4 regions of the Vibrio nomapromontoriensis genome follow, and region 1 is predicted to be linked to each of the others. Evidence: predicted binding sites of a transcription regulator. Region 1 holds the regulator's gene; each other region holds the start of a gene.
The links. The regulator PurR, encoded in region 1, represses purine synthesis genes. The targets are predictions, from matches to a motif close to TNANGNAAACGTTTNCNTNA.

Region 2: pyrD (quinone-dependent dihydroorotate dehydrogenase) is a predicted target of PurR. The motif match lies at 5,439-5,458, and genes of this name have one in related genera.
Region 3: L4D05_RS05645 (phosphoribosylaminoimidazolesuccinocarboxamide synthase) is a predicted target of PurR. The motif match lies at 4,351-4,370, and genes of this name have one in related genera.
Region 4: L4D05_RS03350 (NupC/NupG family nucleoside CNT transporter) is a predicted target of PurR. The motif match lies at 4,329-4,348, and genes of this name have one in related genera.

What each region holds. Positions count from the first base shown of each region.
Region 1 covers NZ_JAKJSS010000020.1:13,333-21,632, reverse strand. The annotation lists gene torD (molecular chaperone TorD) at 1-579, shown strand, start outside; gene purR (HTH-type transcriptional repressor PurR) at 910-1,917, shown strand; cyclic di-GMP riboswitch class I at 2,093-2,176, shown strand; gene L4D05_RS21655 (TfoX/Sxy family DNA transformation protein) at 2,287-2,877, shown strand; gene L4D05_RS21650 (TVP38/TMEM64 family protein) at 2,996-3,682, shown strand; gene L4D05_RS21645 (putative signal transducing protein) at 3,679-3,999, shown strand; gene L4D05_RS21640 (alpha/beta fold hydrolase) at 4,026-4,820, opposite strand; gene glgA (glycogen synthase GlgA) at 4,996-6,453, opposite strand; gene glgC (glucose-1-phosphate adenylyltransferase) at 6,455-7,723, opposite strand; gene topA (type I DNA topoisomerase) at 8,202-8,300, opposite strand, start outside.
Region 2 covers NZ_JAKJSS010000007.1:19,335-27,634, reverse strand. The annotation lists gene L4D05_RS04215 (DUF2835 domain-containing protein) at 72-290, shown strand; gene L4D05_RS04210 (NAD-glutamate dehydrogenase) at 446-5,287, shown strand; gene pyrD (quinone-dependent dihydroorotate dehydrogenase) at 5,501-6,511, shown strand; gene L4D05_RS04200 (cell division protein ZapC) at 6,717-7,262, shown strand; gene rlmKL (bifunctional 23S rRNA (guanine(2069)-N(7))-methyltransferase RlmK/23S rRNA (guanine(2445)-N(2))-methyltransferase RlmL) at 7,810-8,300, shown strand, end outside.
Region 3 covers NZ_JAKJSS010000007.1:326,950-335,249, forward strand. The annotation lists gene ydiJ (D-2-hydroxyglutarate dehydrogenase YdiJ) at 1-114, opposite strand, end outside; gene L4D05_RS05620 (DUF3334 family protein) at 401-1,078, shown strand; gene L4D05_RS05625 (DUF2786 domain-containing protein) at 1,274-1,957, shown strand; gene L4D05_RS05630 (tetratricopeptide repeat protein) at 2,019-3,074, shown strand; gene L4D05_RS05635 (hypothetical protein) at 3,203-3,388, shown strand; gene L4D05_RS05640 (hypothetical protein) at 3,868-4,278, shown strand; gene L4D05_RS05645 (phosphoribosylaminoimidazolesuccinocarboxamide synthase) at 4,483-5,589, shown strand; gene L4D05_RS05650 (transporter) at 5,671-6,057, opposite strand; gene L4D05_RS05655 (helicase-related protein) at 6,268-8,300, opposite strand, start outside.
Region 4 covers NZ_JAKJSS010000006.1:717,502-725,801, forward strand. The annotation lists gene udk (uridine kinase) at 31-672, shown strand; gene L4D05_RS03345 (AsmA family protein) at 831-2,948, shown strand; gene L4D05_RS03350 (NupC/NupG family nucleoside CNT transporter) at 3,070-4,281, opposite strand; gene cobO (cob(I)yrinic acid a,c-diamide adenosyltransferase) at 4,586-5,194, opposite strand; gene L4D05_RS03360 (DUF2057 family protein) at 5,368-5,847, opposite strand; gene L4D05_RS03365 (porin) at 5,894-7,042, opposite strand; gene L4D05_RS03370 (beta-N-acetylhexosaminidase) at 7,116-8,300, opposite strand, start outside.

The DNA of each region.
Region 1 (8,300 bases):
AAAGAACTAACAAAAGAAGAGCTAGAGAAGTATCACAGTGTTGAAATCCGCGCTTTCCTCGCTGGGTTGGGGGAGAATGCGTCATTAAGCGCTTCTATCGCCAATTTTATCGACGCACTCAATCGTTTACAAACACGCGAAGATGCTCAACTGGAGCTCTCTGCTGACTTTTGCGATTTGTTCTTGAAAACCGATAAGCATGGCGCACTCCCATACGCATCAATGTATATAGGCAAGTCAGGCTTACTAAATGACACCCCAGCACACGATATGGCGGCGCTCCTCAAACAGCACAATATTGGCGTGTCAGATAACCTAAATGAGCCGGCAGATCACTTAGCGATTGAGTTAGACTTTCTTGGCAACCTCATCATTCGTTCCAATGAACTGGAATCTGATGCGCACATCAATAACGCTTTACTTGAACAAGCTGACTTTATTGAACAACACCTCATGACGTGGTTACCTCAATTTGATCGTCGATGTAAAGAATTTGATGAATTCGGTTTTTATGCAGCTGTTGCACAACTACTCGTTGCATTCTGTCAGCTTGACCTTACATACTTACGCGTAGAGTAGGTAAAGTAGTTAAGCGCCCAGTCCCTAACGCGACAATAATCAGTAAGCCAAATATAAATTTGGCTTTTATAGACAAAATTGTCGGTTCAGACATTGCTAGGGTCTGCCACTAAGACTACAATTCGCCGTTTAAAATGCGAAAGCCAGGCTTTAGTACGATGTGGTTTCCACTTAAATGTACTGATTGGAAACCGCCATTTCACAAAGTGTATTTGTGTCCGGTACGCATTCGTTACAACAAAGCGCTTATTTTTCATAAATAATGCTTCATGATCGCAACGGCTTTTATGCAATTAAAAACACAAAAGCCGTTACTAACAGGATAAAGCTATGGCAACAATTAAAGACGTCGCCCGCCTAGCTGGCGTTTCTACTACCACCGTATCTCACGTCATCAACAAAACGCGTTTTGTTGCCGAGGCCACACAAGAAAAAGTTAATGCTGCAGTCGAAGAGCTCAATTACGCGCCAAGTGCTGTCGCAAGAAGCTTAAAGTGCAACTCTACGAAGACCATTGGTATGCTGGTGACTCAATCCACTAACCTGTTTTTCTCTGAGGTGATTGACGGTGTTGAGAGTTATTGCTATCGACAAGGTTATACCTTGATACTGTGTAATACAGGTGGCGTGTATGAAAAGCAACGCGACTACATTCGCATGTTGGCAGAGAAGCGTGTTGATGGCATTTTAGTCATGTGCTCAGACCTAACTGAAGAGCTTCTCACGATGCTTGACCGTCACTCTGATATCCCTAAAGTCATTATGGACTGGGGCCCAGAAAGTTCGCAAGCAGACAAGATCATCGATAACTCGGAAGAAGGTGGCTACTTAGCGACAAAATACCTTATTGAGAAAGGGCATACAGACATCGCCTGCTTAAGTGGTCATTTAGAAAAAGCTGTTTGCCAAGAACGCATTGTCGGTTATCAACGCGCTTTAACAGAAGCAGGCTTAACGATGAAAGAAGACCGTATTTTTGAAGGTAACTTCGAATGCGATACTGCCGTCATCGCCGCCAATCGCATTGCCGCTATGGAAGACCGACCAAGCGCCGTTTTTTGTTTTAACGATACCATGGCGTTAGGCCTAATGAGTCGCTTACAACAGCTTGGATTAAACGTCCCTGGTGATATATCTGTAATCGGCTACGACAATATCGAGCTGGCTGAGTACTTTTCACCACCATTGACCACCGTTCACCAACCAAAACGTCGTGTTGGTAAGAATGCATTTGAGATTCTACTCGAACGAATCAAAGATAAAGGTCATGACAAACGCATATTCGAGATGCACCCAGAGATAATTGAACGAAGCTCTGTCAAAGACATGACAAAATAATGACAAAGGCGCTCTATTGAGCGCTTTTTTTTGATCTTCTTCCAATAAATTTCAATCTGTATTGTTACTTTGTGCTACTTCACAAGCACAAATACCCCTCTAATTTTTGAAGCAATATCACACTTCAACTAATAACCCATGCATATTAATGGTTTTTTTCTTTATGCTATTTGAGTCACGCACAGGGCAAACCATCTGAAAAGGTGGGACGCAAAGCCTCCGGCCTAAACCACATTTGGTAGGTAGCGGGGTTACCGATGGCAAAGGTGTCAAATCCTGTTATTGACCTAACAAGAAACTGACACCTGTTTGCTATACTCTCGGACCTGATTTTGGTGACACAATCAATAACACCGAGAAAAGATAAGCATGGACAATCCAGTATTAAAAAATTCAATGCAATTGTTCGCTCAACTAGGAAAAGTAAAATCTCGCTCCATGTTCGGTGGATTTGGGATCTTTGTTGACGAAACAATGTTTGCATTAGCAGTGAACAACAAATTACATATCCGAACTAACCCCAAAACAGTCGCGTCTTTTAAGCAATTAGGCTATACGCCTTACGTGTATAAAAAACGTGGATTCCCTGTTGTTACTAAATACTTTGCACTTCCAGAAGATTGTTGGGACGACACTGACGTTATATTGTCATACGCTCGCGCAGCCTTGGATTTTGCCAAAGACGAAAAAGTAAAACAATCCGATACTAAACCTAACCGATTAAAAGATCTGCCGAATCTTCGCCTTGCCACAGAGCGTATGCTTAAAAAAGCGGGCATCGAGTCAGTTAACTCATTACAAGAGCATGGCTCTGTAGAAGCATTCAAAGCGATTCAGAAAACACATTCATCCAGTGTCGGCCTAGAGTTACTATGGGCATTAGAAGGGGCGATTAACGGTACACATTGGTCCGTTATCCCACAAGCGAAACGAGATGAACTCGCTAACCACATCAACTAGTATTGATATACTTATAAAAAAATCAGCTTAAGGCTGATTTTTTTTATAAGTCTTTGAAAGTAAATTTACCCTGCTCCTGTCTTATACTTAAAGATGCATTGTCTACATGGAGTAAGTCATGAGTAAAAAGTTACTGTTAGGGTTGGGCTTCGTTGCTCTTATCCTATTCTTGGGGTCGCAATTCGGTCAGTATTTAACATTAGAAAACGCCAAAGTACAACAAGCTGAGCTCGCCAGTTACATTGACGCCAATTTTGTCACGGCTGCACTCACCTATTTCTTTCTCTACATAGCAATTACAGCATTTTCAGTTCCTGGCGCTGCAGTTGTGACGCTATTAGGCGCTGCATTATTTGGATTTTGGACCAGCCTTTTACTGGTCTCCTTTGCGAGTACCATTGGTGCTACCCTAGCCTTCCTTAGTAGCCGGTTTCTACTGCGAGACTGGGTTCAGCGTCAGTTTGGTGCAAAGCTCACTACAATTAATGATGGTGTCGAAAAAGATGGGGCTTTCTACCTTTTTTCTTTGCGACTCATTCCTGTCTTTCCGTTCTTCTTAATCAACCTACTCATGGGTTTAACGCCTATTCGTGTCTCAAAATACTACTTCGTCAGCCAACTTGGCATGCTACCAGGCACCGCAGTGTATTTGAACGCAGGTACACAACTTGCGAATATTGATAGTTTGTCTGGCATAGTCTCGCCTACTGTTCTTGCTTCGTTTGCTCTACTAGGACTGTTTCCACTTCTTGCTAAATGGGTCATGGCAAAATTGAACAAAACGCCTCAGGTAGAGACTAAATGAAAATTTATGTAGGTAACAACCCGACAGAAACGCATATTATCCAACAACAGCTTAATGCTGAAGGAATTCAATGTGAAGTAAGAGGTGAAGGGGTCTTTGGATTAAGGGGGGAAGTTCCGCTTGACGAAAGTTCACTGCCTTTTATTTGGTTGATGGATCTATCCCAAGAGCCTAAAGCTAAAGCCATCATTGATACATGGCAACTGCAAGCCAATCAAAGCACTGGGGGAGATTGGACTTGCCAACATTGTCATGAACTTAACGAAGCTCAGTTCGGGTCTTGTTGGAATTGCCAGCACCTAGCACCTAGCACCTAGCACCTAGCACCTAGCACGGTGGATTATTAACTGACCGATTGAATAAAGGCAATGGAGTGCTTATTAAACTCGTCTGGCTTTTCAACGTTACAAACATGCCCACAATCCGCGATTTCTAATAAGCGGCTCGATTTATGTTCTGCCACCATCTCTTTAACAGGGTGGATAAACATATAGTCTTTATCCCCCATAAGGTAGAGCGTAGGGATTGGCAGTTCCTTGTCTTTAAAGTAACGATGTAGTGGGTTCACTTCCGTGGTTAAGGTATACCAGCGTTTAAATTCCTTCTGGCATAATTTTTTCGCTTCACGGACAAACAAGTGACGGGACTCTTTTTGACCACGTTGTGGCATCACGATATAAGCAAACAAGCGATATAACCACATATATGGGATGATGTGCTTGCTCCAGTTGCCTATATTGACCAATAACTGAGAACGTGTGTTAAAACGCGTTACAGCGCCTCCTAACACCATAGAACGAACTCGATGGGCCGATAACTCCGCGATATTGCGAACAATAATTGTACCCAGGGACATACCGACAAAATGCGCAGATTGGATTTTGAGATGATCGAGTACTTTTAGTATATCAACCGTTACGCTTTTAAACGTATAACCGCTTGCCATGATCCCTTTGATCAATTGATTCGATTTACCATGACCACGTAAGTCGACAAATAGTAAGTTGAAATGTTCTTTGTAAGCTCGAATTTGTTTAAACCAAATGGACGAGCTTCCCCCTGCGCCATGCACAAACACGACCCACTCTTTACTGGTGGGATGCGGATACGTTTTATGAAAAAGTAGATTCTCAGACATAGGCTCTTAAGAGGGTGATATCAGTGTGCGTTACGTTACCACAATTCTTGTAAATGCAGGTAAAAAGTCCGCACTTTTTCATTCAAAATCATTTCTAAGTGTTAACTTATCATCGATTTTTATCATTAAAAAAGGCGACATAACGTCGCCTTTTACATTTAAGCAATGCTAATAATTAGCCTTGATTCAACGCAATATCATACATTTTACTGTAATCCTTTGCAGACTCAAGCCAACTAAAATCACGCCCCATTGCACGAAGCTGCATCTTATGCATCTCTTCTGGTTGCTGCAAATAGAACAACAGCGCCCTTTGCAGAGTAATCAGCAACGCATCGTGGCAAGGTTCATCGAAACCAAACCCTGTGGCTTCTGACGGGTTATCATCAAAATCAATAACCGTGTCTTTTAGTCCACCCACTTTACGAATAATCGGTAGCGTTCCATAAGCCATGCTGTACAGTTGGTTAAGACCACAAGCTTCGAACTCTGATGGCATCAAAAAGAACTCTGAGCCCGCTTCTACCAAGTGAGCAAAACGGTTGCTGTAGGCCTCAACAAATGCCAGTTTATCTGGATGCGCTAATGCGATATCACGCAGATGAGCAGCAATTTGAGATTCACCCGTTCCGATAATGACCATCTGCACATCATTTTTAAGAAACTTCTCTAAAATTGGCAGAATGTAATGAAAGCCTTTCTGGTGGGTCAAACGACAAACCATCCCGACCATTGGCGTGTCAACTTGAGGTAAGTTGAGTTCTTGCTGCAGCAACCTTTTTGAGGCTAACTTTCCTTGTAACATACTAGAAAGCTTAGCTTCATAACGCTCAGGCAAGAATTCGTCGTTTCGTGGATCCCACTCAGAGTAATCACAACCGTTAACGATACCATGTAGATCTTTCGCGCGGTGCACAAAGTCATCTACTAATCCATGCGAGCCTAACGGCGTTACCAACTCCGCGGCATAGTTCGGACTGACCGCATTGATCTTGTCAGCAAAAGCGATACCCGCTCGCAACATGCTCACCCAACCTTCGCCGTACTGTAAGAACTCCATCCCAGACAAGTTCAGTTCTGGAATGATTTCAAGCTGACTATAAGAAAAAATACCCTTAAAGATAGCGTTGTGTACCGTTAGGACAGATTTTACGTCACGAAAACGCTCATCATCACCGTAGCGAGTTTTAAGCAAAAATGGCACTAAACTGGTATGCCAATCGTTCGCATGAACAACGGCAGGTTTGATACCAAGTTTCGGTAATACATCTAAGCTAGCAGCAGCAAAAAAACCAAATCGCTCGCCGTTGTCAGCATAAGCGCGGTTGTGCTCAGCATACAGTTCAGGTCGGTCGAAGTATTTATCACACTCGATAACGTAAACATCCACACCATCAAGCTCGGTTTTTTTTACTTGATATGCCGTATGCGGCCAATGTTCTAGCTCTGTGGCAAGAACACACTCGTAATCGTGTTTATTCGGTAAGGTTTGGTAGCCAGGTAATGTAATCGCTACCGATTTCCCGAGCTCTTGCAATGCTTTAGGCAGAGCCTTGGCAACATCTGCCAAGCCTCCACTTTTTACAAGTCCTTGAGCTTCTGAAACTGGAAACCATACATCTATGTTTCTCATTTTAGAATCCAACTTTTGTCCCTTTTTTGATGACTACTACGCCACCTGGAGAAACATGAAAACGCTTCGCGTCCAACTCTAAATCTTCACCAATCACTGTTCCAGGGGCAATTTCTACATTTTTATCAATAATTGTGCGCTTGATAGTACAGCCCGCGCCAATTTTGACGTCACCTAGGATAACAGATTCGCTGACAATAGAACCAGCAGCAATATTACTTCTGAAACCTAGGACCGAGCGGTAAATGGATGAGCCGCGAACGTAACTGCCACCAGCAACTAGGCTGTCTGTAATTTTAATTTTTTGATGCTCGGCATCCACAAACGTCGCCGGTGGTAGAGGTGGATAGTACGTGTGTAGAGGCCATGTGCGGTTGTACAACGAAAACTGAGCGTCTTCTTGTAGCAAGTCCATGTGTGCTGCCCAATAAGAATCAATCGTACCCACATCACGCCAATACGTGGTGTCTTTTTCACCTGTGATTTTGTTGGTTGAAAAGTCGTAGACATACACGTCCCCTTCCGGGAACATTTTAGGGATGATATCTTTACCAAAGTCATGGCTTGATGCGTCATTTTCCGCATCAACACGTAGCTCATGGTATAGGCTCTCAGCTTCAAAAATGTAGTTACCCATTGATACAAGTGCCATATCGGGGTGACCTGGGATCGATTTAGGATTTTGTGGCTTCTCTTCAAAGCCAATCATTTTACCGTTTTCATCCACTTCAATTACACCAAACTCTGAAGCTTCAGCTAATGGCATGCGCAAAGCAGATACCGTCAATTTGGCTTCAACGCGTTTGTGGAAGTCCAACATCTGGCGAATGTCCATTTTGTAAATATGGTCAGAACCAAAAATACAGACGTGCTCAGGGTTTGCTAACTCAATGAAGCGAACATTTTGATAAATAGCATCCGCTGTGCCTTCATACCAACGCTTACCATCACGCATTTGCGCTGGGATAGGGTCAATAAATCGGTCGGTAATGCCGGTAAGGTTCCAGCCCTTTCTCATGTGTTGATACAGTGATTGAGATTTAAACTGTGTCAGTACATAGACACGCATTAAGTCTGCATTAATAAAATTGTTGAGGGCGAAATCGATAAGACGATAACTTCCGCCAAAAGGCACTGCAGGCTTGCTGCGAGACTCAGTTAAAGGACGAAGGCGAGATCCTTCGCCACCAGCAAGAATCATTCCTAATACACCAGCCATTATATTCTCCGTTTTTACAGCTTTGTCATTATTATCAGGCTTGTCATTTATGAGGGGGGCCTGACATCATTATTAACGGATGACGATGTCGATGTCGATGTTGGCATCAGACAATCAAACGTTGAATATCGTATATAAATTTAATCATTGTTTATAAATAATTCATTCGTGCTCTACTAGCCCTACGAACTGCGCACTTTTCGACCATAGTCTTCGTATGGTTTTCATCTAAATTATCGTGTTGAAAAAAGATTACAACTAGTAAGATCGCAATATAGTCCATTGTTCGGTATTGCATTGCAACTCGTGGCGTATGTCACAATTTAACTAGTAAAAAGCACATAAAGCACACACCGCATTAACATTTTGCCTACTCACACACCAACCAATTGTGATCTCAAGCGCGTTAACACTTTTTACATAGTTGCGTTACATACGTATAAAAACATGACCATTATCGTAATTGCACATTTACGAGACAAAAAAAACAGCACCCAATAGGTGCTGTTTTTAATAGGAAAAGTAGGAATTATTTCTTAGGCTTTTTACGCTTATCGGTAATTTCCCATTTACCATCGACAAACAAACCTGTCCAACCAGAAGGTTTACCTTCTACTTCTGAACGAAC
Region 2 (8,300 bases), on a different contig from region 1:
AGAGACTAAAAATCAGCAGGTAAAATAACTGTATGTACATACAGTTCTTGTGTGAGGAGGCTATTTTTATCATGAACTATTATCACTTTTCTATGAATATCCGTTATCAAGCATTTATCGAGCATTACGCTGGCCATGCCGCTAACATTTTAGTGGTAACGGATAACGGGCTAAAGCTCCAATTACCCGCGGCTCGTTTCCGCCCATATTTAACACAAATAGGTATAAAAGGTCGCTTTAGATTGACAACTGACCACAACAATAAATTTCTACGGTTAGATTCACTGTAATTTGTCGCTTTGCTAGCAAGATAAATAAGTACATCAGTCACACTATCAAACTTTTCTCTCCAACTTATTCCAAATTTTATTAACTCTTTATCAATAAAGCTTTTACAATAAAAGCAAGCCTATCCCCCAATAAAAATAGAAAGTGGAGCGTTACTATGACCACGCGCGAACCCGTTGTCCCGGTTCTTCTGGAGAAAGTTTACAAATTGATTGAGTCGAAGCTTGAGAGCTCGGCGCAACCGTTAGTAACCAAACTCGCCAAACATATCTTGAGCAATGTGTCCCCAGATGACTTGCTACAAAGAAATGAATCCGATTTGTATGGTGCTGTCATCAGCCTTTGGCATCACCTTAACGAAAAGAAACACGATGAAATCTCGGTCAGAGTCTTTAATCCAGCGGTGAGTAAACATGGCTGGCAGTCAACACATACCATTGTCGAGATTGCGGTTCCTGATTCTCCATTTCTTGTCGATTCCGTCAAAATGGCGCTCAACCGACTTGATTTAACTTGTCATATTACTCTGCATGGTCCCACTCAGTTTGAACGTGATGAGAAAGGACAAATCACTTCGGTCAATGAGAAGAAAGGGCATCTACAGTCTATTTTCCATATTGAAGTAGATCGCTTAAGCGATAAGCAAGAAATGACGGCATTGAAAGAAGAGTTAGTCACTATATTTGAAGATACAAGTTTGGTGGTTAACGGTTGGGAGCCGATGTCGCAGAAGCTTAAGGCGATCACTAAAGATCTACTTAAGAATAAGGCGATGTTGCCAACAGAAGATGATCGTTTTGACGAGACCATGGCGTTCTTGCAGTGGTTAGGCGATCATAACTTCACCTTTATGGGCTACAAAGAGTTTGATTTGGTTCAACTAGATGGTGAGTCAATTCTTAAGCCGACAGAAGAAAAAGGTTTAGGGCTGTTTTCTAGTGAGCAACGTGTTCGCGCGGTTAAAATTTCGGACTTTTCAGATTCAGCCAGGTTAGAAGCGAAAAAGCCTTTCTTATTGATTCTTACTAAGGGTAATAAAGCAAGCCGGATACATCGTCCAGCGTATACCGATTACATTGGTATAAAAAAGTTCGATAAAGATGGAAAAGTTATTGGTGAGCATCGCTTCACTGGACTATATACCTCAGCAGTGTATAACCAAAGCGTGTCAACGATTCCACTTATCCGCGAGAAAATGGAGCGTATTTTAGCCTCAAGTGGTTACCGTAGTGGTTCATACTCATATAAAGCACTAAGAAACATTCTTGAAAATTACCCCCGAGATGAACTGCTTCAAGCAAAAGAAGAAGAATTGCTTGAAATCGGGATGGGTGTCGTTCAAATGCAAGATCGCGATTTGATCCGATTGTTTGTGCGCCGAGATCCATTTGGTCGCTTCTTTAGTTGTATGGTGTATGTGAGTAAAGATCGTTACAACACTCAACTTCGAAAAGATACACAGCGGATCTTAAAAAGCTACTTTGGCTGCGAGCAAGAAGTCGAATTCACCACCTATTTTTCTGAAAGTCCGTTAGCTCGAACGCACTATATAGTAAGGGTTGATAACAACAACATGGATGTCGATGTAAAAGCGATCGAACAAAACTTAATGGAAGTATCTGCCTCTTGGGATGATCGTTTATCGGAAGCGATTGTCGCTAACTTTGGTGAAAGCAAAGGCCTACCGCTATCAAAAGTCTATTCACGTGCATTCCCTCGTTCGTATAAGGAAGACATGATGCCAACGTCTGCTGTTGCAGATATAGAGCGTCTAGAAGCGTTAAGTGAGAGTAACAAGTTAGGGATGTTGTTCTATCGCCCACAAGAAGCGGCGGCAGATTCAAAAGAAGTTAAATTGAAGCTTTATCATCGTGATGAGCCCATTCATCTCTCCGATGTAATGCCGATGCTAGAGAACCTTGGACTTCGTGTTATTGGTGAGTCGCCTTATGAAGTCATTAAGAGCGATGGCGGCAGCTATTGGATTCTTGATTTTGCCATGCTTCACAAGAGTGAAACAGTGGTCGATCTTCGAGAAGCTCGCGATCGTTTCCAACAAGCGTTTGCTTCTATTTGGGCTGGTGACCTAGAAAGTGACGGCTTTAACCGTTTAGTCTTGGGTTCAGGATTAACAGGTCGAGAAGTTTCTATTCTACGTGCCTATGCGCGGTATATGAGACAGGTTGGCTTTCCGTTTAGTCAACACTATATTGAAGACACGCTTAATCACTATCCGGAAATTGCAAAAGACTTAGTTGAACTTTTCTCTCAACGATTTATGCCGTCGTTGAAAGGCAGTAAGAAGGGTCAGTTACGCGTTATCGACAAAATTGATGTTCAGTTAGATAAAGTGGAAAGTTTAGATGACGATAGGATTATTCGTCGTTATGTCGAGATGATTTCTGCAACGCTGCGAACCAACTATTATCAGAAAGATGACAAAGGACTTCACAAGCCTTGGTTATCACTTAAATTGCAACCTTCTAAGATTCCAGATATTCCAGCACCTGTGCCAGCCTTTGAAATATTTGTTTATGCCTCGGATATTGAAGGGGTGCATTTACGTGGTGGTAAAGTGGCGCGTGGTGGATTACGTTGGTCCGATCGTCAGGAAGACTTCAGAACAGAAATTCTAGGGCTAGTGAAAGCGCAACAGGTGAAAAACACCGTTATCGTTCCTGTTGGTGCAAAAGGAGGCTTTGTTTGTAAGCGTCAACCTCAACTCACATCTCGTGATGAAATCTTTGCTGAAGGCCAACGCTGTTACAAGCAGTTCATTCGCGCGTTGCTAGATGTTTCCGATAATATCATTGAAGGCGAGGTGGCTCCGCCTAAGAGTGTGGTACGTCATGATGAAGATGACCCATACTTGGTAGTTGCTGCGGATAAGGGGACAGCGACATTCTCTGATTTAGCCAACTCAGTCTCGGCAGAATACAATTTCTGGTTAGGTGATGCGTTTGCATCGGGCGGGTCAAACGGCTATGACCATAAAGCAATGGGCATTACGGCGAAAGGTGGCTGGGAATCGGTTAAGCGTCACTTCCGTGAAATGGGCATCGACTGCCAAAATGAAGACTTTACTGCTATAGGTGTAGGTGACATGGCTGGGGATGTATTTGGTAACGGTATGCTGTTATCGAAACATATTCGTATGCAAGCCGCGTTTAACCATATGCATATTTTCATTGATCCGAATCCAGATTCAGCATCAAGTTGGATCGAGCGTAAGCGCTTGTTTGATCTGCCGCGTTCAAGCTGGGAAGATTATGATCCTAAGTTGATCTCAGTAGGTGGTGGGATATTCCCTAGGAAAGCAAAATCGATCACGCTGACTCCAGAAATCCAAAAGATGATCGGCACTAAGAAGAGTTCAGTGACACCAAACGATCTCATTAAGATGCTTCTGTCTATGCAAGTGGATCTTTTGTGGAACGGTGGTATTGGCACTTACGTCAAATCATCAGCAGAAACGCATACCGATGTCGGTGACCGTGCGAACGATGTACTACGCATTAATGGCAGTGATTTACGAGCAAAAGTGGTCGGAGAAGGCGGAAACCTTGGTATGACACAGCTAGGCCGTGTGGAGTACGCACTCGCTGGTGGTCGTGTTAATACCGACTTTGTCGACAACGTTGGTGGTGTAGATTGTTCAGATAATGAAGTGAACATTAAAATCTTCCTGAATAGCTTAGTATCTAGCGGCGATCTAACGATCAAGCAACGTAATCAAACACTCGAAGCGATGGAAGATGAAGTGGGTGAGATTGTTCTCGATGATGCTTATTGCCAAGCTGAATCAATCTCCGTGACCGAATACCAAGGTGTTCCGTTAATGAAAGAGCAGATCCGCTTCATTCATACATTGGAGAAAGCCGGTTACCTTGATCGAGGGCTTGAATACATTCCTGCTGATGACGATTTACTCGAGCGAGAAAAGCAGGGCATCGGTATGACTCGTCCTGAACTGTCGGTATTAGTTGCTTATGGCAAGATGGTATTGAAAGAACAGCTGGTAGTGGATGAAATAGCCAATGATCCTTATCATAATCAACAGCTTACGCAATACTTCCCATCACTGTTACGCCGTAACTATATTGATAGTATGCCAAGTCATCCGCTTAAAGCTGAGATTATTGCCACAGGCCTAGCAAACCAAATGGTTAATGAAATGGGCTGCAACTTTGTGACTCGCTTGCAAGAAGAAACGGGAGCGACGGTTGTTGATATTGCCAATGCTTACGCTGCATCAAGAGAAATTTATGGTTTTGCGTTTACGTTTGAGCAAATACGTAAACTGGATAATATCGCGACTTCCGAGGCTCAATACGAATTGCTCTTTATCGTGAGACGTACGTTACGTCGCTTAGCGAGATGGATTTTACGTAACCGCCCTGGAAAACAGTCGGTTGAGCAATTAGTGGCACGTTATCGAGATAACGTCATTAAGATTGAGCAGAAACTTGAATCATGTCTCGTAGATGAAGAAGTTGCAGAGCATAATGTTCAGGCTCAAGGCTGGATAGAAAGCGGAGTTGATAAAGATCTCGCGAGCTATGTCTCAAGGTTATCGAGTCTATTATCTGCGGTGGATATCTCTGAGATAGCGGCAGAAGCAAACTATGATGTCGAACAGGCTTCTAAATTGTACTTCCACCTTGGAGACCGTCTATCGTTGCATTGGTTCCTTAACCAAATTAATGGTCAGGCGGTAGACAATAACTGGCAAGCACTTGCAAGGGCCGCATTTAGAGAAGATTTAGATTGGCAACAGCGCCAATTGACGGCGCAAGTTTTGAGATGCGGTTGTGGCGGGGAGGGTCAAGACGTGATCCTGTCACTTGATAACTGGATGGAGACAAACGCGGTTAGCTTACAACGTTGGGACAATATTCTTAACGAGTTTAAAGTAGGTAGTGTTCATGAATTTGCCAAGTTCTCTGTTGCATTGCGAGAGTTGAGTTTACTTAACCTCAATTGTGCGACGAGCATCTAAATACAAAGAAACGTGCTACACCATTAGCTAAGCGCCCAAATAGGGCGCTTTTTTTATGTCGATGTCTATTCGGTGACGCGGTCACTTAATAATTGCTTACTTATTCCGCTAAACATTTGCTTTTGGTAAATAAAAGCGAATTCTCAATTGCAAGTTCAAACGTTTGCGTCAATAATACCTCCCCGTTTACACGGGTTATCTATCGGAGGCACAATGCTTTACCGTCTTGCCAGAACTGGCTTTTTTCAACTTGATGCCGAAAAGGCTCATGATCTTGCTATTCAAAATTTTAAGCGCTTTACCGGCACTCCTCTTGATTTAGCTTATCGTCAACATCTCCCAAATCGTCCTGTCGAATGTATGGGCTTAACGTTTAAGAATCCAGTTGGCCTTGCCGCTGGCCTCGATAAGAACGGTGAGTGTATTGAAGCATTTGGTGCGATGGGGTTTGGTTTTGTCGAAGTAGGGACGGTAACACCTCGTCCACAATCTGGTAATGATAAACCGCGACTGTTTCGTCTTGTAGAGGCGGAAGGCATTATTAACCGAATGGGTTTCAACAACTTAGGTGTTGATAACTTAGTCGAAAACGTTAAGAAAGCGAAGTACGACGGCATTATCGGCATCAATATTGGTAAGAACAAAGACACGCCAATTGAAAAGGGTGCAGAAGACTACGTTATCTGCATGGAAAAAGTGTATGAGCACGCGGGTTATATCGCAGTGAACATCTCTTCGCCTAATACTCCAGGGTTACGTTCTCTGCAGTATGGGGAAGCACTTGATGATCTTCTTAGTGAATTAAAAGCGAAACAAGCTGAGCTGGCAGAGAAGCATAGCAAGTACGTGCCGCTGGCGTTAAAGATTGCTCCGGATCTTAGCGATGATGAATTACAGCAAATCTGTGACTCATTGATTAAGAATAAGATTGATGGTGTTATCGCAACGAATACCACACTAGATCGTTCAATTGTCGAAGGCATGAAGCATGCGAATGAAGCTGGTGGCTTAAGTGGTCGTCCAGTCCAATCACGTAGTACTGAAGTCGTTCGTTTGCTAGCTAAGTATCTTGACGGTCAATTGCCAATCATCGGCGTTGGTGGTATTGACTCTTATGTTTCAGCAAAAGAAAAGTTAATGGCTGGCGCTGAATTGGTTCAAGTGTACTCTGGTTTTATCTACCATGGACCAAAGCTTGTTAAAGAGATCGTCAAAAACCTGTAGGGCACATACTGACTATATCGGTTAGAGGCCCATCAATATGTTCATATATTGATAGTTCTGTCCAAGTTGCAACCATTGAGAGGGGGAATAGTTTTCCCCTTTTTTTTTGTTCAATCGTTTGTAGAATTAGAGTCAACTGACCAAAAAGGTAATTAAGCGTTTTACCTAACAGTCTGATTATTCTTTAGTTATAAGAGACGGAACGATGCTTAAACCCAGCGATACATGGATCTGGTATATGGATGAGGATGAGAATTCTCTGATGCTGGATTTGGGAGATGAAATGGTTTTTAAAACCAATCTTTCCCGTAAACTCTTAGTTGAGTGCGCGATGGGTCAGAATAACTTCACAGTTGATGACGCGTCCGCGTTTCAAATCTATAAAGACCAAATTGCGAACCTAGACCTCTCTGAGCCGCGACAAGCAGAGCTAGCGCTATACTGCGTTGCCGCGAAGCGCTTTCATAAGCCAGTACAGCCTAAGAGTTGGTTCTTCGACCATCAAGATGTTTCCTTTCAACCTGAAGAAGGTGAATTGGTCAGGTTAACCAACCAATACTCTTCTGGTTTCTTTATTGTGTTGGAAGTAGGGGAAAGCGCGAGTTTATGCGCCTTAGTTGATTTAGACCCATTCAACTTGACCTCAAATAAGGACGTTCAGTTCGGGCAAAGCATTAAAGTGATGCATGATAGAATGGCTTCTGCTCATTCTTACATGACGTCACTACAACCAATCGCACTGGTTGGTTAGACGGCGTAACAACGCCATAAGAGAAAGCAGTGGTGCTTGTCTCAAGAACATGACAGTGTTCAAGCGATAAAAGTCGGCCTACGGGTCGATTTTTTTTGCCTATGTTTCCTCAGTATCAACGCAATCTACATTATTCCCACTCGTTTTTTCCTATCTCTTAGAGCGTAGCTCCTACAAGATTTTGACTATCAACAAAAATTAACCAGAAATTTACGATAAAAAATGAGCAAATACTGAACGGGAAAATACCATTTGGCCACTATAAATTCCTCGTTTATGTATATTTGTAAGTAACTTTCAGTCGCAAATTCACTCTGGTATAGTCCAGATTTGCAGTGAATAAGTAGTCACTATCGCTGAGTGGTATGTAATTAGGTTTGATTTCAGTTGCGTGTATCACGTTCTGTTAAACACATGGTGTTAGTTTTCAGTTGACTAAAGCTTGCGCAAATAAACGAGAATCCTAATGAAAGCGACTTGTTTGGTTAGTGGGATGGCACATTATCAGGTATAATTGGCACCATTTTTCCGCAGTCAGACATACACTATGAATCAATATCTTGCCGTTACTTCAAATGGGCTGGAAAACCTACTCGCCCGTGAACTTGAACAACTTGGGATTGAAAACGTCAATCCTGTTCAGGCTGGAGTGAAATTTAAAGCGACCAATGAGCAGATCTATCGTGTTTGCCTGTGGAGCCGATATGCTTCCCGCTTCGTTAAAGTTCTTGCTGAATTTACCTGCCAAGACGACATGGATTTGTATTTGTCTGCGTCTGCTGTGAATTGGGTTAATCATTTCCATAGCTCGAAGAAGTTTATTGTCGACTTTAACGGTACTAACCAAGAAATTCGTAATAGCCAATATGGCGCGATGAAGGTGAAGGATGCGGTAGTGGACTGCTTTAATAAAAGAAGCCTGCCGCGCCCTAACATCAGTAAAGAAAGTCCTGATATTCGTGTCCACGTGCGCCTGCATAAAGACAAAGCTATTCTTGGTCTTGATATGGTAGGGTCTGGTTTGCATCAGCGTGGCTA
Region 3 (8,300 bases), on a different contig from region 1:
GCGACTTGAATACTGCGTTTCAATGTCGCCAGAGAAACCTTGTTGATTAAGATGATCAAGAAAAGCGATCACTGTAGGATTAATATCAGATTGAGAACTGAGTCTTGGTAACATTTTGCTTCCTGCCCCTAAACATGCTGATCCACTCAGCAAGGGAGTATTAAAAAGTGATGATGCAGCTGACAATTAACACCAATCATTCACATGCTTAGGCCGTGATTTCCTGTGTTTTTTGCAGGTGCGTACTAATTTTACTTATCTCGTCACTTTACAACAATTAAAAGTGTGATCAAATCGCAATCTCATAGCAATTGTGCATCGTTTATATCTTTTCAAGATGTTTCCTTCATGCCAAACTCGGCACTATCAAGGAAGCAGACATTCAATAAAGCGGTATCTAATGAAAAAAACCAAGGTTATTACCACGGAAGACATCCTTCTTAAGCTATGCCAATCCGTATCACATGTACTAACAGCGGCAACGCAATCTAGCGTAACGTATTCTGCCATGGTACAAAAAATCACTAAAACCACGCTCAAACCCGATTTCGGTTGTTTTGTATTATTTGATGGTGGTTTCTCAGGCCTTGTTGTCATCAACTTCACTTCTCAAGCAGCATTGGAAGTGTATTCCAACTACATGCGCAGTATGGGTATGCCTGAAGAAGAGCTTGCGATCCACCATAACGCAGATGAAGTCGGCGACGTACTTGGTGAGCTAATGAATCAACTGGTTGGTGATTTCACTAACAAAGTGAGAAAAGAACTGCAAACCAATATCACGCAAAATCAACCTAAGATGCTAGCGATAAACAAACAGGTAGTGCTATCGGTTGATACTAACTTAGAGCGCCCACAGGCAAGACGAGTCACTTTCTCAACTGCAAACAACAATATCTTCTATCTAGAGTTTGCTATGGATAAAACCGAGTTCATCCAAATGGAAGAATTTGAAGTGCAAGCCGATGAATCCCCTGACGCTATTATTGAGCAAGCAATAAAAGATAAAGCAGCAGAGAAAGCCGAAACAAAGCAAAGCAGTACAAGCCAAGACTTGTTAGATGAGTTAGGCATCTAACGCCTAGACGTATGTCACGCCTAAGGACTAAGAGAGAGTCTTTACGACTCTCTCTTAAATGTCTCATCTAATAATAACGGCAACATCATTCAAGTCATCACATAACCTAAATCCAAACCCACGCTTCCCCTTTCCATGGAAAATCGTTAAAATAGTGCCCTTTTTCTTTCGCGGTACAGAGAACTCACATTGTCGATGGATAAACAAAAAGCCCTTAAAAAAATTGCCAAATGCCTTGAACTAGGTAATTCAGCTAACGTCAATGAAGCCGCAAATGCGATCAAAATGGCGCATAACCTCATGCTGAAGTATGGGCTGGATAAAGATGACATCGAGTTCATCAAAATGGGGAAAACCCAATCGACACATTTGTTGCCAGCTAATATTAGTTCCACTCTTCTACGCGTTATTCGTGGCATTAACACCAAATTTGGCGTGGAGGCCGTTTTGCTGAATCACAAAGGACTCAAACGTGTTGAGTTTATTGGTGAGGCCGATCGAGCGATCTTCGCAGCGTTCGCATTCGATATTATCTATCGAGAAATGAATGAGCATACTGGGCAGTTTAGAAATGGCTTTGCTGGCTCGGGTACTTCTACAACTGAAGTCACGCGACGTGTAAATTCCTTTGTTTCAGGCTGGATTGAAGGCGCACTAGAAAAGCTTCCAATCATTACCCCTGACGATGAGTCAAACAACAAAATCAACAATTACATCGATAAAGAATTTAAAAATATCGACCGTGAGACATTCAAACAACAACTTAGAGACGCGATGAAAAATATCACTGCCGATTACGAAGTTGGACTAAAGAAAGGTCGTAAGCTCTCAGTAAACCGACCAATTAATGGCGCGCAAGCCCCTAAAATGCTCAAATAGTGTTACCTATTATTCGTTATTAAGGAAGATGATGACTCAGCGGCTTTATCGGGCATGGTCAATGACTATCCGTGTCATTACCTTGTATATTGTGCTGCATACAGCAGTTCTGGCTAGCCCCATCGCTTCCCTAGAGCAGCAAGCCCTCCTTGATGACGCCAATGCCCAGTATCAGTTAGGCCTTGCTTATGAGACGGGGCAAGGCGTTAAACAAGACCTTGCCAAAGCCAGCTACTGGTATCAACAGGCAAGTAACAATGGTCACCTTAATGCGACCTACAACTATGCCCAAGCACTTGAATACGGAAGAGGGATCACACAAAACGCTTCCCGTGCCGCGCTTTTATACACCAAACTTGCGGTGTTAGGTGACAAAAGTACTTATGGCAAACTCGCTAAACTCTATAGTGATAATAACGTAAATATTCCAGCCACCGACCAAGCCGTGCTTTGGTATTCCTTGGCTGCTGAGCAATCTAGCGCCTTTGAGTCAGAATTTGAGCACGCACTGCAACAGCAATTTAACGAGCGACAACGCCGCCAAATAGACGCTTTACAGCAGCAAGAAGGAATAGCTGCCCCCCAAGCCTCGCTCGCTCAACCCGCGGCATCAGCGAGTAATCAACCTAACGTTAGCAGTGAGAAACATAACAATAGCAATGTTATACGTAACAACAGCGGTACTCTCTCTTGGAGTACACACTTCGTATATTGGGTAGTGCTATTGCTCATCTTGCTAGGCGTTGGCTACTATTTGGTACAATTCAAACGATCTCTATCGAATGAACGTCGTAGTGATCAACGTTTACAAGAAGTGTTACAAGCTCAGCAACGAACTATTGCAACACTTCAGCACAAATTAAAAATAGCGCAAACCACACAAAAGAGTGCGCCTACAACGCCTCCACCAAGCGCTTTCGAAGAGGCGTATTTGCGTTTTGGGTTTGCGCCCAAGCAACAAAAGCTGCTCACACCTACCCTACTGAAATCTCGCTATAAGCAACTCTCTCGTATTTTTCATCCTGACATTCAAGGATCTGAAGACGAAATGAAGCAGCTCAATATCGCGTTTAAAACGCTCATGTTACATGTTAAGCAGTCTCAAAAAATTCATTAAAACTCGCACCGTTCTCACTAATACTTATAAAAACGCAATAAATGAAACAATTATTTAACATCGCGTGCCATTTCATGTCATAATCAGTGGTGAGAATAACACCCAGTATTTAAGGGTGGGGAGAAAAAATGTATACGTTCACCATTGAAGGTTTTTGTGATTGGTGCCAGAAGCCAAACTATGTGACTAAGCACCAATATGTCGACGGCAAGTGTCATTTCTCGTGTGAGGGGTGCGTCAATTACGCCGCGATGGATGTAAGGCAATTTAATCAAGCGGAGTTGGAATACAGAGACTCCCTATGTAAGTCTTAGTTTTGTCTCAAGCGCCTCTTTTAAAAAAGGGGCGTTATTACTTCTATTTTATATCTACTCGCCATACTCCTCTGCTACGTTCACGCACCACTCATAGGCAAATCAAACGCTACAACATCGCTAAACCCACCGCCGCTATTTAAACCTCTGCATTAGTAAGCAAGCTACAGCCGCTACCGACAATAGTTACGTGATTAATAATAGTTACGCGATTAATAATAGTCACATGATTAACAATCGTTAAATCGCTACGGACTGACTCCCTCCACGCAGTAGTTATACAGTGCTTACACAGTACCTCAGCGCTATTACGTCTATATCCGAAAGCTATTTTGCTCGACATCACATTTACCAAAATTATAATTACTTATATATCAACATCTTAAAAAATAACCTCGAATAGACTTAAAAAACACATTGACCTTTTCACACCTTAAAACTACTGTATAGACATACAGCATGTATAAAAGGACAGGTTTATGTTGCGAGATACTGAAATTCTTAACCCACTGAACATCCACTCACGTCGTGACGTTACGACCAAAAGAGCACTGCCGCCGTATCAGCGGGCAATGGCAACGAATGTACTCAGTCAGGTGTCTCAGCTCGCTTCAAAACATCAATGGATACTACTTACTGCAGAATGTCCTCGCCCAACAATGGCACAAATTTCTCATTATGAAGAGCTTGGTAACCATATGGTGCAAATGAAACCATCACTGCACTTAAGCCAGACACAGGTTATCGAAAAGGCGATTCAGTCAGGTAATGCCTGTGCCATTATTGCCCATGGTGACTTTTCATCCGCTAGCCAGCAGCACTTACAACAGCTTGCTCAGCAATATAACTGTGAAGTTATTTTTCTTGCGCCCTCTTCTTATCTACACTAATTCCCTCTTGGATAATTGATCAAGCCTAGAAATGACGCTTTTATGAACGGACAAGAAAGATAAATAAGAAAACAAAGCAAACGTTTGCTTTTATGATGGAAGCGCGTCTGAATTCTGGTATGATGCGGGGAAAAGTGAGCATTTAGTTGCTCTTTCTTCTTTGTCGCCTTTGCTGCGACGCCAACGTTAGATAGGAATGTCTCAATGAGTCTCGCTGATCAAGTCCTTGCTGTAAACGATGATCTCCCAATTCGTACCGATAAGCCTGTGCATAGTGGCAAAGTACGTTCAGTCTATTGGTTGACCGAAGCAGATAGTCGCCGCCTGATAAAAGATAAAGGTTATGATGTGGCTGAAGATGCCCCTCTGGCTATTATGGTAATCAGTGACCGTATTTCAGCATTCGATTGTATCTGGCATGGTGAAGGTGGACTAAAAGGCGTTCCTGGAAAAGGGGCTGCACTCAATGCCATTTCTAATCACTGGTTTAAGCTCTTTAAAGAGAGCGGGCTTGCCGATAGCCACATCTTAGATATTCCTCACCCATTTATCTGGATCGTTCAAAAAGCCAAACCCGTCATGATTGAAGCGATTTGCCGTCAGTACATCACGGGGTCAATGTGGCGTGCTTATGCGCAAGGCGAGCGAGAATTCTGTGGTATTACCTTGCCAGAAGGATTAAAGAAAGATTCTAAACTTGACGACGTACTCATTACTCCGTCAACAAAAGGAATTTTACGTGATATCCCGGGTGTACCAGAAGCGGATGACGTTAATATCACTCGCGACAATATCGTCGATAACTACTCAGCCTTTAACTTCTCTGACATCGCAGGTGTCGCACAATACGAAAAATTGCTAAAAGAAGGTTTTGCGGTCATTAGCGACGCGCTTGAGCAAATTGATCAAACATTTGTCGATACCAAGTTTGAATTTGGCTACGTGACAGATGCAAGTGGCAATGAGAAATTGATCTACATGGATGAAGTAGGCACGCCAGATTCATCTCGTATTTGGGATACTACGGCCTATCAAGAAGGTAACATCGTCGAAAACTCTAAAGAAGGCTTTAGACAGTTTCTACTTAACTACTTCCCAGACCCTGATATTCTGCTAAACAAAGAACGTATGCCGGAGCGAGAAGCGTTAGCAATCAATAACGCTCTACCGCTTGACGCACTAACCAGCGTATCTGAAACCTATATTGGTATTGCAGAGAAAATTACCGGACAAAAAATTGTATTAAGCGATAACCCTAAACAAGAAATCATTGATATTCTTCGCCGCGATTATGATTTGATCGCTGACTAATTTCTGTTTAACGGTCACTAACGTATTGATAGCAAGAGAGGGGTTAGATGCCCCTCTCTTTTCAATTACGACGATTCTCCATTACGACGATAGTATGATCGTTAGTACATCATCATCGCTATTTAGTAAAACTTCGGCTTGGGTTTTTGACTGAATCTCTTCTAATTGTTCGGCTTCTAATGAATAAGGCATCACGACTCTAAGGCGGGTAATTTTTTCCTCGCGAGCCAACCTAATCAAGCGAATCAAATTACGCTCATCACTTTGTCGGGTTGAAAGCGTATTGAGTGCTTCATTCCACAAACGTGAGTCTACATCCTCCAATCCTTTTGCGTTCGCTTTCCAAACTTCACCAAAAATAGGCGCGACAGAGCTTAATGCTTCAAGAAACGTCCACTTCTTACTGCAAGATGCGCCAAGAAAGCTTGTATAGTCAAATTCTATTTCCGTTAGGGTCTCACTGCTCATCACCACTCCTGCTTACAGAATGTTATATAGCTACTATTGTCCAACAATCAGCATATAGCAATAGGATATATTAAAATCATCTTTTATTACTTCATTGGCGATTTAATAGTGATATAAAAATCTAATTCGCAACATAATATGAACAAAAATGCACAAGATTGCATAACCTTATTTAACCGATTGCGTGCACCAGCCTGGCTTTTAAATCGCTCATCTTAAATCGATCACTCGGCTTGCTTTTTTATAACGGACACGCCACCCTTGCCACGCTGGCAACTCTTTGCGCATTGGATCCGCCTTTCTACTGCCTCCGTTGAAGTGAATCTGGACGAGTTTGCTACGTCCAAAATACTCCACATCCAGTTTCAAACCACTTAACTGAATGATAAGCGGAAATCGCGCGGCAAAATCTTGGTACTCCCACTTCGGAATTCCTTCGACAATAAAATCGTCTTCATCCAATAACTCAAGATCACTCAATGACTCCACGCCCAGTGCTTTCAGATTATCGTGCAGCCATTGCTCTACAGTGATCGGTGAGGTTACTTTACTGTGCTCAGCCAACCCTAAATCTTGGTAGAGCTGCCAATGCTGTAGCTCACTGTTAATACGATGAGCTAACGCAGGAAAAACCTTCTTACTCATGATGGCGTTGACCATCATGGTTAATGCACTACCACCTTCAGGTTCTGATAATCGAGTGGTAATCACCCTTCCAGCGTACTGCAATTCATCGAAATTTTTCAGACCCAGTTCGGTATTAACGGTTTCTTTTGTCTGCCACTGGCCAACTCCTGAGTGTTCGATCATCGTCATGCTGACGGGCATAACCGCAGTCGCTAGATTCATTGTTTCCCTAACGCCGCGCCCTGGTAAGCTATGAATAGCAAAGACTAATGCCCCTTCAGAGCTTGGTTTAAGTCGACTTTGCCGTCCAAGAAGCACTTCCATATGACCATTACCGAGCGCCTCTTTACGTTTCTTTCGGCGAACAAATAACAGTTCATTGTTAGCCTGAATCGTTGCCAGTATCCACTCAGAAACATCATAACGTGACGCGACCTCTCGTGTAGGCAGTTGAAATACGTCTCGCATCTGTTGGGATAGACCTTGAGCTTCCTTTAACGCTTCCGCATTAACGGTGATGCCACCAAACTCCTTGCCACGTACCAGTCCAACTAAAAGCGTGGCATCGCAGCCTCTAGGCTCTTGTTTATCCAACGCTTCAAGTGCTTCTTCATTACTAGAGAGCTGGTACACGCTGCCTGTTGTGCACAACGCCGCCGTTAAGTCGATCATCACTTCTTTTAATGCGTTAGTCGGCATCTTAGCGATCAGGTGTGCGTATAAGGTATCAACAGGTAATGGGGCGAGCTGACGGCCATGATCGGTGATACCAAACTCATTAATTGCGCCAAGTTCCATTAAATGCTGCCTAGCTTGTTCTAGCGATTTCATGGGAATAGCATCGATAAAATCCAATCCCTCTAGCGACTGCCCACACATTGCCGCAACAAGAGCTGGCTCCACAACGGACTCTCGCTGAAGTTCTGGAGGCGTCACGACAGCAAGGGCGGCATGTTCTCCATACAAACGTACGCATTGCCCATTCATCACTCGCCCCGCTCGCCCACTTCGCTGCTTAGCGCTGGCTTTGGAAATATGAGTGAGCATCAGCGTAGTACGACCATTTCTTTGCACATTGCGGCGCTCAAGACCTGAATCGATCACCAATTCGATATTAGGTATTGTCAGCGAGGTTTCGGCCACGTTCGTCGCCAAGACAATCTTACGCTTGGTCTGCTTTGTCATTGCGAGCGCACGTTCCGTATCTGTGACGGCCGCGTATAATGGAGCGATAACAATATCGTATTGCTCGGCCATTGCTCGTAACATAGACGCCGTTTGTTGAATTTCCTTGCGACCAGGGAGAAACACCAGCACATCACCGTTTAATGTATGCCAGTAGCGCTCAACCGTTTCTTTGATTTTCTGCTCTAAATCTCGGCTATCTGGCAACTGGCGGCTATCGGCTCGAACATGCTGAAGCGTGACGTCATAGTGACGTCCCTGCGCCACCAAGCGTTGCGCGCTGAAATACCCAGCAAGTTTTTCCCCTTCAATTGTCGCCGACGTGATGACAGTTCTATGGCTCTGTGCTTGTTTTAGTAGCGCCACCAATAAGTCTGTATCCCAGCGCCGTTCATGAAATTCATCAATGATGACAATATCAAAGCCCGCCA
Region 4 (8,300 bases), on a different contig from region 1:
TCACCACCATATATGTACTAGGTGCAAAGAATGTCTGATAATAATCAATGTGTCATCGTCGGTATCGCTGGCGCTTCTGCTTCTGGAAAAAGTCTCATTGCGAGCACTATCTATAACGAACTGCGCGAAAAAGTGGGCGATCACCAAATTGGTGTGATCACGGAAGATTGTTACTACAACGACCAAAGCCATCTGAGTATGGATGAGCGTGTTAAAACCAACTACGATCACCCAAATGCGCTTGATCACGACTTATTGTGTGACCACCTAGAAGCGTTGATTCGCGGTGAAGCGGTTGAAGTACCGGAATATAGTTATTCTGATCATACTCGTACGAGCACAACGACGGCGTTAACGCCGAAAAAAGTGATCATTCTTGAAGGTATCTTGCTGCTAACGGACCCAAGACTCCGCAAGCTCATGCATGCGACAGTCTTTATGGATACGCCGTTAGATATTTGCTTGTTGCGCCGTGTGACCCGTGATGTTGAAGAGCGTGGACGTACTATGGAATCTGTACTGCAGCAATATCAGAAGACAGTTCGTCCAATGTTCATGCAGTTTATTGAACCGTCAAAGCAGTATGCCGATATTATTGTTCCTCGTGGTGGTAAAAACCGTATTGCGATCGACGTACTTAAAGCACATATTGCGAAGTTGCTTAGAGCGTAATTCTTACAGTCAGGCATTTGAATTCTTACGTTACGCTGTTGCAATTTGTTCTATACTGAATGGGTGCACTCGTAACGTTTAAATTGCTTTATTTTTTAATAAATTAGTGGCACTTTATGTGCCACTTTTTGTTTTTTAGCCTTGCAAGGAAGTTGCCAATGAAAAAACTACTCCTTATTCTCGCCATTCCAATTTTAGTGGTCATCGTCGCTATCACTGCACTGGTTGTGTTTGTTAATCCTAATCAGTTTAAGCCAATGATCACTGAACAAGTTCAAACACAAACCGGGCTTGAATTGGAAATTAACGGTGACATCAGTTGGCAGTTCTTCCCGTCTCTTGGCTTTGAATTGGGCGAGACGAAACTAAAAAACCCGCAAGGTTTTAACAATCCAAACTTATTCAGCGTAACCCAAGTGGGCGTGAGTATTGCCGTGATGCCAATACTCGATAAGACATTAGACATTGGTTCGATAACATTAGACGGTGCGCAAGTGTATCTAGAGACGCTTGCTGACGGTCGCTCCAATTTAGATGCGATTACCACGCCAAAAGAGGCGACGCCAGAAACCTCAACTCAAGACGTGACAACACCGCCACAAGACGCGACTTCTACATCGGCTGATGGCTGGAAGATTTCTCTTTCAGGTGTGATGGTTTCCAATGCGTTACTCGAAATCTCAGACGCTAAAACGGGAACCTTAACCAAGCTTTATGATGTCGGTCTAACCGTATCTGAGTTCGCCGCAGACCAATGGACGACAGCGCAATTTTCAGTCAAAGGGGCAATGGAAGCAAAAGGGCAAGCCGCAGCTCAGCAGTTTGCTGCGAACGGCACAGCAGACTTTACGCTAAGCCAAGACTTTAGTCGCTATGCGCTAAGAAATATTGAATTTGATGCCACTTTCAATGATGGTGTGAACAAGATAGATAGTGCTCAGTTAAAACTTGATACTTTTGAATTTGATAAAGTGAATAACATTAGTTTTGCGCTTCAAGGTATCGTGGCGGACATGGCGTTGAACGCGTCAGGTAGTACCGCATTTGAAATCGATAAAGCGATGACAATGTTAACCTTGAATGCGTTAACACTGGATGCGGCGGTAGAAGGTGAAGCTTTGCCACAGTCACCAATGAAAATTGGTATGGCATCGAATTTAACGTTTGATTTGAAGAAGCAATTTCTCGACTTTGTCTTGCAAAAGTTGACGGTGAATAACATTGTGTTAGATGGGAAAGCCACGGTTCAGCTTGCTGATATTCCTAAAGTGCGTTTTTCACTGCATAGCCCAAATATTGATCTAGACGAATTTTTAGGTCTGGCTCAGTCACAGGAAGCCGCTAAACAGGAAGACAAAACCGTAGCGGGCAGTGGTAGCGAAAAGCCTGCTAACGCGGTAGAAGTTGAACCGGATCTTAGTGCCTTAAAAGGTTTGGATGTTAAAGGCTCAATTACCATTGATAAATTTAAAGCAGCCAATGCACACATGCAGGCAGTTAAGACGCAATTTTATGTCAACCGTGGTGTGGCAGAATTAACATCATTTAGTTCAAACCTATACCAGGGTTCGATTACGGCCAAAGCGAAGCTTGATGCGAGAAAGTCGCCGGCAAGCTATAGCGCAGTGAAGAAAATAAAAGGCGTTAAAGTTCAGCCTTTACTTAAAGACGTAGCGGGTAATGATAAGCTGGAAGGAACCGGTAATATTGATGTCAATATTACTGGTAAAAGCTTAACTCAGACGGGCATTAAGAAAAACCTGAAGGGAACCATCAAGATCAACTTTGAAGATGGCGCGGTAAATGGCATCAACGTTGCTCAAATGATTCGTGATAATTACGCTCGATTTAAGGGGCAATCACCAGACGGTAAGAAGGGTCCGCAGAAAACCGACTTCAGTGCAATGACAGCTACATTGACGTTGAATAAGGGCGTGGTATCGACCAACAACATGAAGGCAGAGTCACCACTGTTACGCATTCATGGCGAAGGTTCGGCGAATTACATTAATGAGACGGTCGACTTTTTAGTGCGTACTTCTGTAGTAGGAACGTTGGAAGGGCAGGGCGGACAAAGTATTACTGAACTGCGTGACGTGACTATTCCGATTAAAGTCACTGGCGCATGGACACAACCGCAGTTTGCGCTGGTTTTTGATGATGTGCTTAAGCAAAAAGCACAAAAAGAAGTGGAACGCGCGACAGAGCGTCTTGGCATCAAAGATGAAAAGACAAAGAAAGCTGTTGATGGTCTTTTGAAGGGGCTATTTAACTAGCAGTGATAAGGCTAACCATACGCAGTATAGCGTTGAATGGTTATTAAAAAGCGGTGTCCTTGGACACCGCTTTTTGTTTTTGACAAGTGCTAGATTAACCTGTTGCTAACTAGCTAAGCATCTATAGCGAGAAGAATATCCCAGCTAAACAGGCACTCATTAAGTTTGCAAGGGTACCGGCTAATACTGCTTTAAAACCTAAACTTGCCACATCAGAGCGACGCTCTGGCGACATGACACCAATAGAACCTAACTGAATGGCAATCGAGCCAATATTTGCGAAGCCGCAGAGCGCAAAAGTAATAATAATTTGGCTGTGTTCAGATAGTGTTGCTTGGTACTTAATAAAGTCGATGAACGCGACAAACTCATTCATGACAACTTTTTGACCAATGAATGAGCCAGCTAGCATCATCTCACTTTGGTCGACACCAATCAGCCATGCAATTGGGGCAAATACGTATCCAAACAGTAGCTGCAACGTAATACCATCAGCACCAAATAGCTCTGCGATAGATTCAATGGCAGCATTCGCCATTGCGACCACGCTGACTAATGCCACTAGCATTGTACCCACGGCGACGGCGACCTTAACGCCATTCATTGCACCAGATGCAAGCGCATCAATGACGTTGCTTTGATCGCCGGTGTCTAAGTCTATTGATTGGTGGTCCGCTGGGGTGTGTTGTTCAGGAACAATGAGCTTCGCCATCATAAGAGAACCAGGTGCAGCCATAAAGCTGGCGGCAATCAGATATCGCAGTTCCACGCCTAGTCCGGCATAACCGCCTAATACACTGCCAGCAACCGACGCCATGCCACCCGCCATCACCGCGAATAGTTCTGAGCGAGTCATCGTCGCAAGAAATGGACGGATAAGTAACGGTGACTCACCTTGAGAGAGGAAGATGTTACCTGTTGCGACCAGAGATTCGGCTTTGCTGGTACCCAAGAAGCGTTGGATAAGGCCCCCTAAAACACGAATCACGATTTGCATAATACCAAGGTAATACAGAGCGGAGATAAGGGCGCTGATCACAATGATAATTGGCAGAACGCGAACGGCAAAGATAAACCCTTCAGTGGCGAGATCACCAAATAAAAATTGGATACCCACGTCAGAGAAACTCAGGACTTTTGCTACGCCATTGCTCATCGCACCAAGGATGTGTTGACCAAAAGGGATGTACAAGACAAAAGCGGCAAACAGAACTTGCAGTAATAGTGCGCGTAGCACGGTATTCCAGTTAATTGCTTTTCGGTTCTCTGAGAAGATAAAACCAATAGCGATAAGGGAAGCGATGCCAAATAACCCGAAAAGGATAGCGGTCATAGTGGGTATACCTCACGAGCAGTGAGTGTAAACAGCATTGGAGAAGAAGACCAAGACGTTAGCGTCGAGGGTTGCGGAAACCAATCTTGACGATAGGAAAAGAAATATTTGACCATTTTTATACCTTTACAAGCTTTTAAAATTGCAGCTGGTCCAATTCCTTGGGGTCGTTCACAGTTCCTTGGTGACGGCTTGTATTGGTGTATAACTGACGCGAGTGCGTAGCAAACGGTGGGGCAGTATATAGAAAAAAATGAGACTTGCATCTCATTTTTGTGATGGGGAAGGCTGTTTGGTTAATTAATCACCAATCGACGCCTTTTAGTGCTTTAACGCCAGATTCAAAAGCGTGTTTGACATTCTTAACTTCAGAAACCGTATCAGCAAGTTCGATGAGAGTGCGGTGAGCGCCACGGCCCGTGATGATGACCGATTGCATCTTAGGGCGTTCGGTTAGCGCTTCAACCACTTCATCTAAGTCAATATAACCATAGCTGACCATGTAGGTGAGTTCGTCAAATAACACCACATCAATAGTGTCGTCTTTGAGCATACGTTTGCACTCTTGCCACACCAACTGTGCAGCAATCGTATCTGCTTCTTTATTTTGTGTTTCCCAGGTAAAGCCTGTCGCCATGACTTGAAACTCAACACCGAGTTTTTCTAGAAGGTTTCTCTCGCCGTTTGCCCATGTGCCTTTGATGAACTGCGCCACCGCAGCTTTTTTATCGTGACCTACTGCTCGAGCTACAGTGCCAAAGCCTGAGGTTGATTTGCCTTTACCATTGCCAGTAATGATAAGTAGTAGCCCTTTTTCTTCTTGGGCATTGGCAATTTTCTCATCAACATTTTCTTTAACTTTTTGTTGACGAGCTTTGTGTTTTAACTGTTTCTGTTCATCTGACAGTGACATGATTGATTCCCTTTATTAAGCGGCAGCTAACGTTTATTCCATGATAAAGGAATATGACAAGAAAAAAACAAGAGAATAAATAGGGATATCGGCGCACGGTTAGGCTGGAATCACTTAAAAACTAATACCCACTGCAAAGTGGGTATTAGTTAAATTGAGCTCGTTGGCGTTTTTCATTGTTCTTGTTGCTTGCGGTTATATTCTTTAAGAATCCCGACGAAGTCTTCAAACCCGACAAAGCCCGTCGTCGCAATGGTGTCCGCGACAAAACGAATAGATGATTTTTCTGTGTCTATGAACTCAAAATTGAGTTCTTGCTCAAAGGCTCGAGCATCGGCTTTATCTCTAAATAAAGGATAAGATAGCGTTGCGTTGGAAGAGGTTAATTCAAACGTTAACACGATCAAATTTGAACGATACTTTTCTTTCATCGTGTTGTAAGGGATCGGCTGCTCCAGTGTTAAAAGCAGTTGGTTTTCTGCTTGGTTTAAAATCAACTGATTATTGTCATTGAAAACCCCGTTTTCGACTGCTTCACCGTTGACGACGTGGACCACAATACCGCGCCCAAGTTCAAGAAGGTGTGTGGTTTCTTGTGCGTGTAAATTAAAGCACGTAAACAACAGAAGTAGGCTGCTAATTATTTTTTTCATTGTTACCTCATTAATAGGGAGGAAGACCTCCCTAAATATTCAGTGGTTAAAATACGTATTCGACACCAACCGATACTTCGTCGTACGAGTCTGACTTCCAACGACGATAAGATAAGTCCTGTGAGCCAGATACTGGCAGTTTGTTGTCACCCATTCTTACGTCTTTTGCTCGAAAATATAGGACGGCAGTTGGGTCAACGTAATACATAGTCTGGAAAGAAATTACATCGTCATCCGTTCCTGATAATGTCTGACCGTTGACGCTGAGTTCCTCATTTTTCGCGTAGCCAAGTTTGAACTGCCAATCTGAAATATCATACATAAATGCGGTTGAGAAGGCATTTTGCTTTTCTTTTCGCCCCGTATCGAGACCAGATGTAACCAACGCATCTTGCCAACGGTATTGGGTAAAGAATGAAATACCGTTGTCGAACCAGCCTTGTAAACTTGCAAGGTAGGTATTGTTGTCCCAAATACGACTATCAGAGGTCTTCGCGGGCGTGCTTCCCGGTTTTTCATAATTGACGGTTTCTTTGGTGTTGCGGTTAATTTCGTACGCACCAGAAATTAAGAAAGGCCCCGCTTTGTAGTGCGCTGCACTACCTTGCCACCACCCTTGGTCCGCGCCAGTCGCCGCTGCTTTTGTTCGGCCATAGCCCACGTCAACAGATGCGCCACGCCATTCAGGCGAGTCCCATCGGATGCTATTGGATGAGCGATCTTGAAATTTGGCACCGCCAATCATACCACCCCAGTCCCAAACATCGCCCATTCCCGGGTTAGCACCTGGCCAGTCGACAATTTCGTACATGGGTGTGAGCACTCGGCCCAAACGAATCTGCCCAAATGAGTCCCAGTCCTCAAAACCTACAAACGTGTCTCGCTCACCCAATCCGCCGCTAGCTTCATGATTTTTATAAGAAGGGTCGACGTAACCCGACTCGATTTGCCAGATAAATAGTGGCTTAAATTTAGCGAATTGTTTACTGCCACGAAAGCCGATACGACTTTCATTGTTGGTTTGAAACCCAGTTAAATTGGGGGAGTTCGCGTACTCCCGAAAGTGAGCTTGTAGGGCAATCTTACCGTACACCTCATATTTCATGCCTGCTTTAATAGCGTCAATATCGATGTTATCGGATGCGGCTGCGCCTACTGAAACACAGGTCAGCATTGTTACTGCTAGCTTTTTCATTGTTGATTATCTTTTTTATAAGTTGTTGCCCAAAGTCATCTTTGGGCAACATTGATGGATAGGTGTTGAAATATTAGAGTTTTAGAATGGTGATTCTGCTGCTTCGCTGACCTTGGCGATCGATACTTCGTAGCCACACATCAGTATGAATAGTTGGTGCTGTATCACTTTCGTAATTCAGCCAATCTTGTCCTTGGTTTAGCGAGTATTGAAGTTGGATTCCAGGGAAAGCGCTGTTCATCTCTAATTTGCCGTTGTTTAGGATTGCTCCTGGAACCGGAAGGCGGTATTGAATACCGACTTTTGCGAGCTTAGCTAACTCTCGTTGACCTAAGATGTTTGCAAAACGATTGAAGTCAGCAGCAAGCGCCTCTTTATTAACCCACTGTGTGTCTTGGGAGTATGTTCTACCGACGGTATACGGGGTTTCCCAGCTGCCTTTGTGCCATGCACGCTCAGCTGCTGCCAAAACGCGAGGGAAAACCATATATTCGTATTGGTCATCCGTTCTTACGGTCTCAGACCATAACTGAGCTGACATGCCATAAAACGCGGGCGCTTCGATTGTGCCTTTGCCTTCAAACCCATTGCCATCTCTATCAAGTGATGTCTCTGCATTTTGAGGTAGGTTTTCCGGCGCAAAAGAGAACATCTTACGAGTGTTGGTTGAGCGCGTTGCCCAGTAGTAGCCACGTTCTTTTGGATCGAATTCGTAAGGGAAATCCATATATAGGTAGTCAGGGTTAGAGATAATAACTTGGTAGCCTTTCTTAGCCCATTCGTACGCAGAGGCGGTTCCGCCCCAATACAAGGTATCCCAGAAATTAACTCGTGTTGTTTCTGTTGCAAAATCACCTGAATCTGTTGCTGTTTTCAAGCCATCTTGCCACGCTTGAAATTGCCCTACACCTTTATTTTTGGCAATTTTCGCTACGTTTTTAGCAAAATAACTAGGTAGCTCTTTAACTGATGTCAGAGCGGTATCGGCTAACAATTGTTGGCATTTTGGTGATTTTTCAAATGGGTGATGTTCATTACTAAGGTCGATCTCACCTTGACCTGCCACCTTTTGAGCGGCCTGACGGTCTTGGTGTCCACCGAGTAATTTGATGTTTTTCGCTTCATCACCACCGAAATGCCAAGTAGTTAATGGTACGCCAGCTTCACTGTGCATGGCTTGCACTTCAGATACCACTTTTGTGACGAAATGATGCGACGATTCTAAGCAGGGGTTAATAAAGCTTTTTCGATCATAGAA